DNA from 2 places in the Paraburkholderia agricolaris genome. Region 1 is predicted to be linked to the other one. Evidence: riboswitches for the same ligand, from Rfam matches in the RefSeq annotation. Region 1 holds a riboswitch; the other holds the start of a gene.
The links. Region 1 has a riboswitch for glycine ahead of gcvT (glycine cleavage system aminomethyltransferase GcvT). Riboswitches for the same ligand answer to the same signal wherever they lie in the genome.
Positions count from the first base shown of each region.

Region 2: it holds a riboswitch for glycine, as region 1 does, so the genes downstream of both, GH665_RS29680 (D-amino acid dehydrogenase) here and gcvT (glycine cleavage system aminomethyltransferase GcvT) in region 1, are expected to answer to the same signal.

Region 1 covers NZ_QPER01000001.1:4,688,168-4,693,292, forward strand. Annotated here, with positions in the region: gene GH665_RS20750 (oxidoreductase) at 1-813, shown strand, start outside; gene GH665_RS20755 (hypothetical protein) at 1,040-1,393, shown strand; glycine riboswitch at 1,547-1,648, shown strand; glycine riboswitch at 1,682-1,842, shown strand; gene gcvT (glycine cleavage system aminomethyltransferase GcvT) at 1,925-3,043, shown strand; gene gcvH (glycine cleavage system protein GcvH) at 3,106-3,486, shown strand; gene gcvP (aminomethyl-transferring glycine dehydrogenase) at 3,581-5,125, shown strand, end outside.
Region 2 covers NZ_QPER01000002.1:1,856,546-1,861,670, reverse strand. Annotated here, with positions in the region: gene GH665_RS29705 (MipA/OmpV family protein) at 1-47, shown strand, start outside; gene GH665_RS29700 (YceH family protein) at 99-806, opposite strand; gene GH665_RS29695 (helix-turn-helix domain-containing protein) at 1,040-1,612, shown strand; gene GH665_RS29690 (GNAT family N-acetyltransferase) at 1,625-2,152, shown strand; gene GH665_RS29685 (LysE family translocator) at 2,207-2,839, opposite strand; glycine riboswitch at 3,072-3,165, shown strand; gene GH665_RS29680 (D-amino acid dehydrogenase) at 3,340-4,551, shown strand; gene GH665_RS29675 (NUDIX hydrolase) at 4,576-5,125, opposite strand, start outside.

The DNA.
Region 1 (5,125 bases):
CTGGCGCGCCGCACGCTGGAAGCGGGCAAGCACGTGGTGGTGGACAAGCCGGTCACGCTAAGCGCCGCGGATGCCCACACGCTCGCCAACATCGCACTCGCCCGCAGCAAGCGCTTCGTGCCCTTTCATAACCGCCGCTGGGACGGTGATTTTCTGACCGTCCGGGATCTGCTGGCCAACAGGGAGTTAGGGCGCATCACGCAGTACGAATCGCATTTCGACCGTTTCCGGCCGGAAGTCAAGCAGCGTTGGCGCGAGGAAGCGTCGCGCGGCGGCGGCTTGCTGTTCGATCTCGGCCCGCACCTGATCGATCAGTCGTTGGCGTTGTTCGGCGCGCCGCAGACGGTGTTCGCGACGGTTCGCACGCACCGCGACCAGGCCAGCGCGCCAGACTACGTGCATATTCAACTCGGATACGGTGAGTTCGAGGTGGTATTGCATGCAAGCGCGTTGACTGCGCTGGCTGCGCCGAGATTTACGATTCACGGCACGCAGGGAAGCTACGTGAAGTACGGCCTCGATACGCAGGAAGATCAGTTGAAAGCAGGCCTGCGGCCTGGCGACGAAGGATTCGGTGCCGGCAATGCGGCAGGCGTGCTGCGCGTGCTCGAAGGCGGTCAGGAGGTGGAGCGGGAGGTGCCTACGCGCAATGGGGATTACGTCGGCTTCTATATTGCTTTGGCGGATGCCATCCAGAACGGCGTGAAATTTCCTGTCAGCGCTCAGGACGCGGTCGACGTGATGACGATCATCGAGCTTGCCGCCCGGAGTTCGGAAGAGGGAGTCCGGCTGCCGTTCGAACGTATTCGCTGACTTTTTTTGCGTACGTTACAGGGTACTTACAAGGCACTTGCCTGCCTTTCGGATTGTCCGGCGGTGGCACGCGAACACTGCCGCCGCCCGGCGCGAAACTCCTGACAATCCCGAAAGGAACATAACGTTACAAATAACCCCCTCTTTGCGGTCAGCGTAAATCGCCGGCAATCCGTTGCTACCCCAGTAGCACCTACACAAAACGACAACGACTTCCGGAGAGTCCATGCCCCGTATCGCCCGCGCAGTAGCAGCATGCGCATTGCTCAGCTCTCTCGCCGCCTGCGTGGTGGCGCCCCAGCAACCCGCGCCGGCGCCGCGCCCCAACCCGCAGCAGATTGCGGATGAGCGCCTCCATCAAGTCAATGGCCGCATCGACAACCTGAGCCGTCGTATTGACGCTCACGTCAACCAAGGCTATTACCCGCCCCCGCAAGGCGGCGCATTGCACCACCGTCTCGACGTGATCCGCCAGGAAGCGCACGATATGGCGGCGCAACACGGCGGCGGTCTGTCCGGCGACGAACAGCGCGTGTTGAACCAGGAACTGGACAACGCGGCACACGCCATCGGCGAATAAATCGGCGAATAATCGCGCCAGTTCAGGCACCGAAGCAAAGAAGCGCGGGCATTGCGTCCCGCGCTTTTTTTGACCTCAGCAAGCCCGCTGAGCCGCCCACCTTGCCCGTTGCGGGCCTTTATTTGACAAGCCCCCGGCCCTCGCGTACATTCGCCGCACGCGTCGGGAGAGCGTGCTGGCCGCAGAAAATCGCAGGCCGCACCGCCGAAGGGGCACACCCACAAACTCTCAGGCAAAAGGACCGGCCGCGTCGAGAAACCCGCGTTATAGCAACGTCAACGCATCGGTTTTTCGCACTCTGGAGAGCGGCAGTAGCCGTCTGCATCGTTTATAGCGGTGCAGATTCCGGCAAGCTGCCCACCGAAGGGGCGCGCGTTTCACCGTAGCGATCACGGCTTCACATCGCACGGCAGCGCAATCTCTCAGGTATCGAGGACAGAGGGGTCATGCAACGCAAATCGCTCGCAGCCGGCAGGCCGCGAGGCGTAGCGCCGCATGGCCTTTTTTGTTTCGCGAGACGCCTGAGGCCCCATGACCGAACTCAAACACACCCCGCTCAACGCCACCCATCGTGCGCTCAACGCCCGCATGGTCGATTTCGGCGGCTGGGACATGCCTGTCAATTACGGCTCGCAGATCGACGAACACCGCGCCGTGCGTACCGACGCCGGCATGTTCGACGTCTCGCACATGTGCGTCGTCGATTTCACTGGCGAGCGTGTACGCGCCTTCTTCGAATACGCGCTGGCCAACAACGTCGCCAAGCTGCAAACGCCGGGCCGCGCGCTCTACTCCTGTCTGCTGAACCCGAACGGCGGCGTGATCGACGATCTGATCGTTTATTACTTCGGCGAAGATCACTTCCGCGTGGTCGTCAACGCCGGCACCGCCGATAAAGACATTGCGTGGTTCGGCCAGCTCAACGCCGAAGGCGGCTTTGGCCTGACCATCACGCCGCGCCGCGACTACGCGATCGTCGCCGTGCAAGGCCCGAACGCCCGCGAAAAAGTCTGGCAAACCATACCGGCCGCGCGCGCCGCCACGGAAAACCTGAAACCCTTCAACGCCGCGCGCGTCGACGCTACGCCGTTCGGCGAACTCACCGTCGCCCGCACCGGCTACACCGGCGAAGACGGCTTTGAAATCATCGTCCCGGCGGACCACGTCGCAGCGTTGTGGAACGCGCTGCAGGCACAAGGCGTGCGCCCCGCAGGTCTTGGCGCACGAGACACGCTGCGCCTCGAAGCCGGCATGAACCTGTACGGCCAGGACATGGACGACAACGTCTCGCCGCTCGACGCCGGCCTCGCCTGGACCGTCGATCTGAGCTCGCCGCGCGACTTCATCGGCAAGGGCAAGCTCGAAGCCAACGGCTCGCAAGCCGCGTTCGTCGGTCTGATCCTGCTGAAGGAAAACGGCAAGGCGGCAGGCGTGCTGCGTGCTCATCAGCAAGTCGTCACGCCCCAAGGCGAAGGCGAAATCACCAGCGGCACTTTTTCCCCCACCATGCAGGAATCGATCGCTTTTGCGCGCGTGCCGAAAGGCGTGCAGCCGGGCGACACCGTTCACGTCCAGATTCGTGACAAAAACGTCCCTGCAAGCGTGGTAAAACTGCCGTTCGTGCGCAACGGCAAGGTGCTCGCAGTTTAAGCAGCCGGCGCGTGCGTCACCACTTTGAAACACTACCAAATCACACCGCATAGGAGCATCCGATGAGCATCCCGGCCGATCTGAAATACACCGAATCGCACGAGTGGGTCCGCACCGAAGCGGACGGCACGCTGACGGTCGGCATCACCGACCACGCGCAGGAAGCGCTCGGCGACATCGTCTTCTTCGAAGTCCAGGAACTGGGCAAGACCGTCGACGCGGGCGACACCGTCGCCGTGATCGAGTCGGTGAAAGCCGCTTCCGATATCTACGCTCCGGTCGCGGGCGAGATCATCGAGGCGAACCCGGCTGTTGCCGATACGCCGGACGGCGTCAACAGCGCGCCGTACGAAAACTGGCTCTTCAAGATCAAGCCGGCTGCGGGCGCATCGCTGGACCGCCTGATTGACGCGGACGCTTACTCGAAGTCGATCGGCGCCTGATTCACCGTACGTTGCACCATTACGTTTAAACCCGACAGGCGCGGCGCGTCCGATTCAACCATCGAACGGACGCCCGCACCGGCAGGAACACCTCATGAAGCTCGAACATCCGGATCGTCTGATGAACCGCACTCCTCTCTCGCTCGCCGCGCTCGAAGTGCATGACGCCTTCGCAGAACGGCACATCGGCCCGGATTCGGCCGACCAGCAGGCGATGCTTGAAGCCCTCGGCTTCGCGTCGCGCGCCGCGCTGATCGACGCCGTCATTCCGAAGACGATCCGCCGGGCCGAAACGCTGCCGCTCGGCCCCTTCGTGCAACCGAAGAGCGAAGCGGAAGCGCTCGCCGCGCTGCGCGAACTCGCGGACAAGAACCAGGTGTTCCGCTCGTACATCGGGCAAGGCTATTACAACGCGCACACGCCGGCGGTGATCCTGCGTAATGTGCTCGAAAATCCGGCGTGGTACACCGCGTACACGCCGTATCAGCCGGAAATCTCGCAGGGCCGTCTGGAAGCGCTGCTGAACTTCCAGCAGATGATCGTCGACCTGACGGGTCTGGCGATTTCGAACGCGTCGCTGCTCGACGAAGCCACCGCCGCTGCCGAAGCGATGACGCTGCTGCAACGCGTCGGCAAGCCGAAGTCGAATGTGTTTTATGTCGCCGACGACGTGCTGCCGCAAACCATCGAAGTGGTGAAAACGCGCGCCACGCCGGTCGGCATCGAAGTGAAAGTGGGCCCGGCCGCGGACGCCGCAAACGCGAATGCGTTCGGCGTGCTGCTGCAATATCCGGGTGTCAACGGCGACGTGCGCGACTACCGCGCACTCGCTGACGCGATCCACGCAGCGGGCGGCCACGTGGTGGTCGCCGCCGATCTGCTCGCACTGACCGTTCTGACGCCGCCGGGTGAATGGGGCGCGGACGTGGCCGTCGGCAACACGCAGCGTTTCGGCGTGCCGGTCGGTTTCGGCGGCCCGCACGCGGCTTACCTCGCCGTACGCGACGAATTCAAGCGCCAGATGCCGGGCCGTCTCGTCGGCGTGACGGTCGACGCGCAAGGCAATCCGGCATTGCGTCTCGCGCTGCAAACGCGTGAACAACATATCCGCCGCGAAAAAGCGACCTCGAACGTGTGCACCGCGCAAGCGCTGCTCGCGATCATGGCCAGCATGTACGCGGTTTATCACGGACCGCACGGTCTGAAAACGATCGCACTGCGAGTGAACCGTATCGCTGCGCTGCTCGCCGAAGGCGCGAAGCAACTCGGCTACCCGCTGGTCAACGAAACCTTCTTCGACACGCTGACGTTCGAAAGCGGCGCGCGTACCCAGGCGCTGCACGACGCCGCCAAAGCCCGGCGCATCAACCTGCGCCGCGTGAGCGACACGCAAGTCGGCCTGTCGGTCGACGAAACCACGACGCGCCATGATCTGGCCGATCTGCTCGCCGCGTTCGCGGAAGCCGCGGGCGCGAAAGACGTGCCGCAAGTCGATGCGCTCGACGCAGCGATCGCCGCGTCGAACACCGCGTCGGTGCCGGCCGCGCTGGAACGCACCAGCGCGTACCTCACGCACCACGTGTTCAACCGTCATCATTCTGAAACGGAAATGCTGCGCTATCTGCGCAGCCTGTCGGAC
Region 2 (5,125 bases), on a different contig from region 1:
AAAGATTCGAGCTCAATACGCTCGCTTCGGTGAACTACAAGTTCTAGTTTCCGGCCGCTCGCGCGCTCACTCGCAGCGCACGAGCAGGTAATCGGGCTTCAGTCTCCCGTGCCAGACGCTTCATCGATTTCAATGCCCAGTTCAGCGGCCATGCGCTGTACCACCGCCTGAAGCCGGCTCAGCTCATCGGCAAGCCGTTTCTGCTCGGCTTTTACCGCCTCGAACGCCGACAGCGGCACCACCTCGTCTTCCCCGCCCGGCTGAGCGAGATCGCTCGCGCTGACTTCGCCGCACAGCAGATGCATCCAGCGGTTTTCGCGTTCGCCCGGTGTGCGGGCCAGTTTCACCACGCGCGGCGGATCGTTGGCCGCGAGTTCATCGAGAAACGCCTCGACCGACGAAATGTCGGCAAATCCATGCAGGCGCGCGCTGTTCAGGCGCAATTCGGCGGCGGTCTGCGGACCGCGCAGCAGCAACGTGGTCAGCAAGGCCGCCGACTGACTCGGCAAGCCCAGGACACGATTCATGTTGTGCTCGAAGCGCGGCACGCGGCTGCTGCTGCCTTCCATTACGAGGCTCAGGCGCTTCAGGCCGTCAACGGCGGTCAGCACTTCGGCTTCGGTCGCGTTGATCACGGGCGATCGGCCGGTCTTCTGGTTGCAGCCCAAGGTCAGTGCGTTTAGCGAAAGCGGATAGCTGTCCGGCACGGTGTGCTGCTTTTCGACCAGCACGCCGAGCACGCGCCCTTCAAGCAAGGTCAATGCGCGGATGGAGGGGCGGGAAACAGCGTCGGGAGTGGAGTTCATAGAGGATGTCGCGGCAAGCGCCGCCGGGTCTCGTGGACGGTGTGCGTGATCGATGCACAGCCCCGTTGCGCAACCGGGCGGCGGGTTTTAGTTGGTGGGCACCATCATAAACGCCCAGGCCACGCGCGGTGTACGAATCTCTGCGATGCCCCGGCCGTCCTGAACGCGTTCGCGTCCCTTTGAGTGTTTTTTTCTCGTTGACGCATTCCCGCATTAGAGATAATTTCCCGAATATGGAAAACACACCCTCCGACGACAACGCCATCGACCGCCGCATCGCCCAGCGTCTGCGAGCGCTGCGCGCTGAGCGCAACTGGTCCCTCGACGATCTCGCAAAACTCAGCAACGTCAGCCGCGCCACGCTGTCCCGCCTCGAAAACGCCGCCGTGAGCCCCACGGCCAGCGTGCTGGGCAAGCTGTGCGTCGCCTACGGCTTGCCGATGTCGCGCCTCATGCACATGGTCGAAGAAGACTTCGCGCCGCTGGTCCCGCGCAATGCGCAGGCCGTCTGGACCGACGCGAGCAGCGGCTTCCGGCGCCGCTCCGTGTCGCCGCCGGCTCAGGCGCTGAGCGGCGAGGCACTGGAATGCGAACTCGATGCCGGCGCGCGAATCGATTACGACGCGTCGCCGCGAGCCGGCATCGAACATCATCTGATCCTGCTCGAAGGGCAATTGCAGATCACCGTCGACGGCCGGAGTCACGATCTGCAAGCCGGTGACTGTCTGCGCTATCAGTTATTCGGCCCCAGCGCTTTCGCCACTCCCGCGCACAGCGCGGCCCGCTACATCCTCTTCATCGTCTGAGTTCCAGCCAACATGAGCGCCACCACTATCACGACCTTCTCCGCCGACGAGCTCGTCCGGCATCTGCCCGAACTCGGCGCGCTGCTGCGTGCCTGCGTCCATGACGGCGCGAGCGTGGGATTTGTGCTGCCGCATAGCGTTGCAGAGAGTGAGGCGTTCTGGAGCGGCAAGGTGTTGCCGTCGCTGCGTGCGGGCGCGCTGGTATTGTTCGTCGCGCGTCATGGCGAGTCGATCGCGGGCACCGTGCAACTCGATTACGACACGATGCCCAATCAACGCCATCGCGCCGAAGTGCGCAAGCTGCTGGTTCACCCGGCGTTTCGCCGCCAAGGCATTGCCAAAGCGCTGATGGTGGAGCTGGAGCGCCGTGCGCGGCAACTGCAACGCAGCTTGCTAACACTCGATACGCGCACCGGCGATAAAGCGGAGCCGCTCTATACCGCGCTGGGTTATCAAACGGCCGGTGTGATTCCGCAGTTTTGCCGCGACACGCGGGAGGAGCGGCTCGATTCGACCACCATCATGTACAAGGCGTTGTGACGAGCCGGCGCGCAAGACAGCGCTGAAGATTCGCGCGCGTCTTCAGCGCGTGGCTTAACGGCGCGCGTCGAACGCGATCCGCACGGCCAGGCCGGCGAGCACGGTGCCCATCAGCCAGCGTTGCACCAGCAGCCACACCGGGCGCCCGGCGAGAAAGCCGGCGATCGAACCCGCCATGCTGGCAATCAGCGCATTGACCGTGACCGCAATGACAATCTGCACGCAGCCGAGCGCGATCGATTGCGACAGCACGCTGCCGTGCCCCGGCGAAATGAACTGCGGCAGCAGCGACAGGTACATGACCGCGATCTTCGGATTCGCGAGGTTCGTGACGAGGCCCATCGTAAAGAGCTTGCGGCGGCTGTCGTGCGGCAGGTCGCGCACCTGGAACGGTGAGCGGCCACCCGGTTTGACCGCCTGCCAGGCCAGATACAACAGGTAAAGCGCGCCGCCGAAACGCAGCGCGTCGTACGCATAGGGCACCGTCAACAGCAGCGCCGTGATACCGAACGCGGCACAAAACATATAGAACACGTAGCCGAGCGCGACGCCGCCGAGTGACACGAGCCCGGCGCGCCGCCCCTGGCAGAGCGATCGCGAGATCAGGTAGATCATGTTCGGACCCGGCGTAAGCACCATGCCGAGTGAGACCAGCGCGAAAGCGAGCAACGTTGTAGCAGTGGGCACGGCGGCTCCTCTGTCGATTGAAGGCGGGCACTATGCCGCCGAATATAGCCGATGTCATAGCCGATGTCATAGCCGATGTCATAGCCGATGTCGCCCACGCCAACCCAATCGCCGTCCTGCCGATGGGGCTTTTCAGCCTGCCCCGCGCAAGGGGTCGCCGGATCGATTGGGCGCGGCATCACACGAAACACTTGCGGCGAAATTTTTTGCCCGGTATTGTCGAGCCGTTCTGCAATGCAGTGCGGGAGAGATCGTCAGAGGCTTGTGACGACGCCGACGGAGCAACCGCCCCGGAAACTCTCAGGCAAAAGGACCGCGCAGCAGGAACATCTGGAGAGCGGCGCCGTGCGCGCCCACCGAAGGGGATTCCCGGCATGGCGCCTAGATCGCGCTCCTCTGCTTGCGGGAAGAAACTCTCAGGTACATGGACAGATGGGGCATCGACGCCGGTTTCGACACGAAATCGACACCGGTGATGCCCAACTACTCTGGATCATGTCATGTCACGAATCGCCATTATTGGCGCCGGCATTACCGGCGTCACGACTGCTCACGCCCTCGCGCAGCGCGGCCACCACGTCACCGTGTTCGAACGTCATCGCTATGCTGCGATGGAGACCTCGTTCGCCAATGGCGGGCAGTTGTCCGCCAGCAATGCCGAAGTCTGGAACAGCGCCGCCACCGTACTGAAGGGCCTGCGCTGGATGCTCACGCGCGACGCCCCGCTGCTGCTCAATCCCATGCCCACGTGGCACAAGTATTCGTGGATGGGAGAGTTTCTGCGGCAGATTCCGCATTACCGCGCGAACACGGTCGAGACCGTCCGGCTCGCGATTGCGGCGCGCGAACATCTGTTTTCGATTGCCGAGCGCGAAGGGATTGACTTCGATCTGGAGCGGCGCGGCATTCTGCACATCTACAAGACCCGCAAGGAATTCGACGCGGCGAACAAGGTGAATGCGTTGTTGCGCGAAGGCGGTCTCGATCGCAATCCGGTGACGGCCACGGAGTTGCAGCAGATCGAGCCTGCGCTGCAGGGCGATTTTTTCGGCGGCTTCTTCACGCCTTCCGACTCGACCGGCGACATTCATAAATTCACACGCGGCCTCGCCAGCGCCTGCGCGCGGCACGGCGTCGAGTTTCATTACGATGCCGAGATCACAGCGATCGACCAGCCGGCCGAAGGACGGTTTTCGATGACGGTCAATCTCGAGGGCGAGTTACAGCGCTTTGCCTTTGAGCGGATCGTCGTGTGCGCCGGAGTGAAGAGCCGCGACTTTGCGGCGATGCTGGGCGATCACGTAAACGTCTATCCGGTGAAGGGCTATTCGATCACCGTGTACCTCGACGATGAAGTCAGCCAACAGCGCGCGCCGTGGGTCAGCTTGCTCGACGATAGCGCGAAGATCGTGACGAGCCGGCTCGGTGTTGATCGTTTCCGGGTGGCGGGCACGGCGGAGATCAACGGCTTTAACCGCGATATCCGCTCGGACCGGATCGCTCCGCTGGTGGACTGGACGCGCCGGCATTTTCCAGAGGTGTCGACGTCGCGCGTGATTCCGTGGGCGGGCTTGCGGCCGATGTTGCCGAGCATGCTGCCCAAGGTGGGCCGCGGCAAGCGGCGTGGCGTGTTCTACAACACCGGCCACGGGCATCTGGGGTGGACGTTGTCGGCAGCCACGGCGCAGGCGGTAGCCGGGGTTATTGAATAGGCCCGCGCACGCACGGGCATGCCGTTACCAGAATGCCCGCTTGAAAAGACTGAGCCGGTTCACCCGGAAAAGACGAGCCGGACGCTGATTGCCGCCCTGAAACTGGTCGGTCGCAATCAGAATGTCCGCCTCGTCAGCCGCTTCACCCGGCGTAAGTTCTCCCACCTTGATGCCCAAACGCGACCGGAACGTACCGCGCGACACGGTCTCGCCAAAAATCTGTTCGTAAATGCCCTGAAGCTGCGTCAACGTGAACAGTTCCGGCAGCAGCCAGCACGGCAGCGTGGAATAGCTTGCCTTGTTGCGCACGCGCTGCACCGCCTCCTGAACCTGCCCGGCGTGGTCGAAGACGAGTTCCGGAAGCTCGTCCACGTCGTAGAAGTGAAATACCCCTGCCCCGGCCTCGCTCAGTTCGGCGTGCGGAATCAGCGCGACGTGCGCGACGGCAACCGACCAGCCGCGGGGATCGCGATCAGGGCCGCCGAAGGTTCGCAACTGTTCGAGGTAACGCGGTACGAGCCCGGTTTTGTCCCGCAGCACGCGGTAGGCCGTCGCTTCCATGGAAGCATCCTCG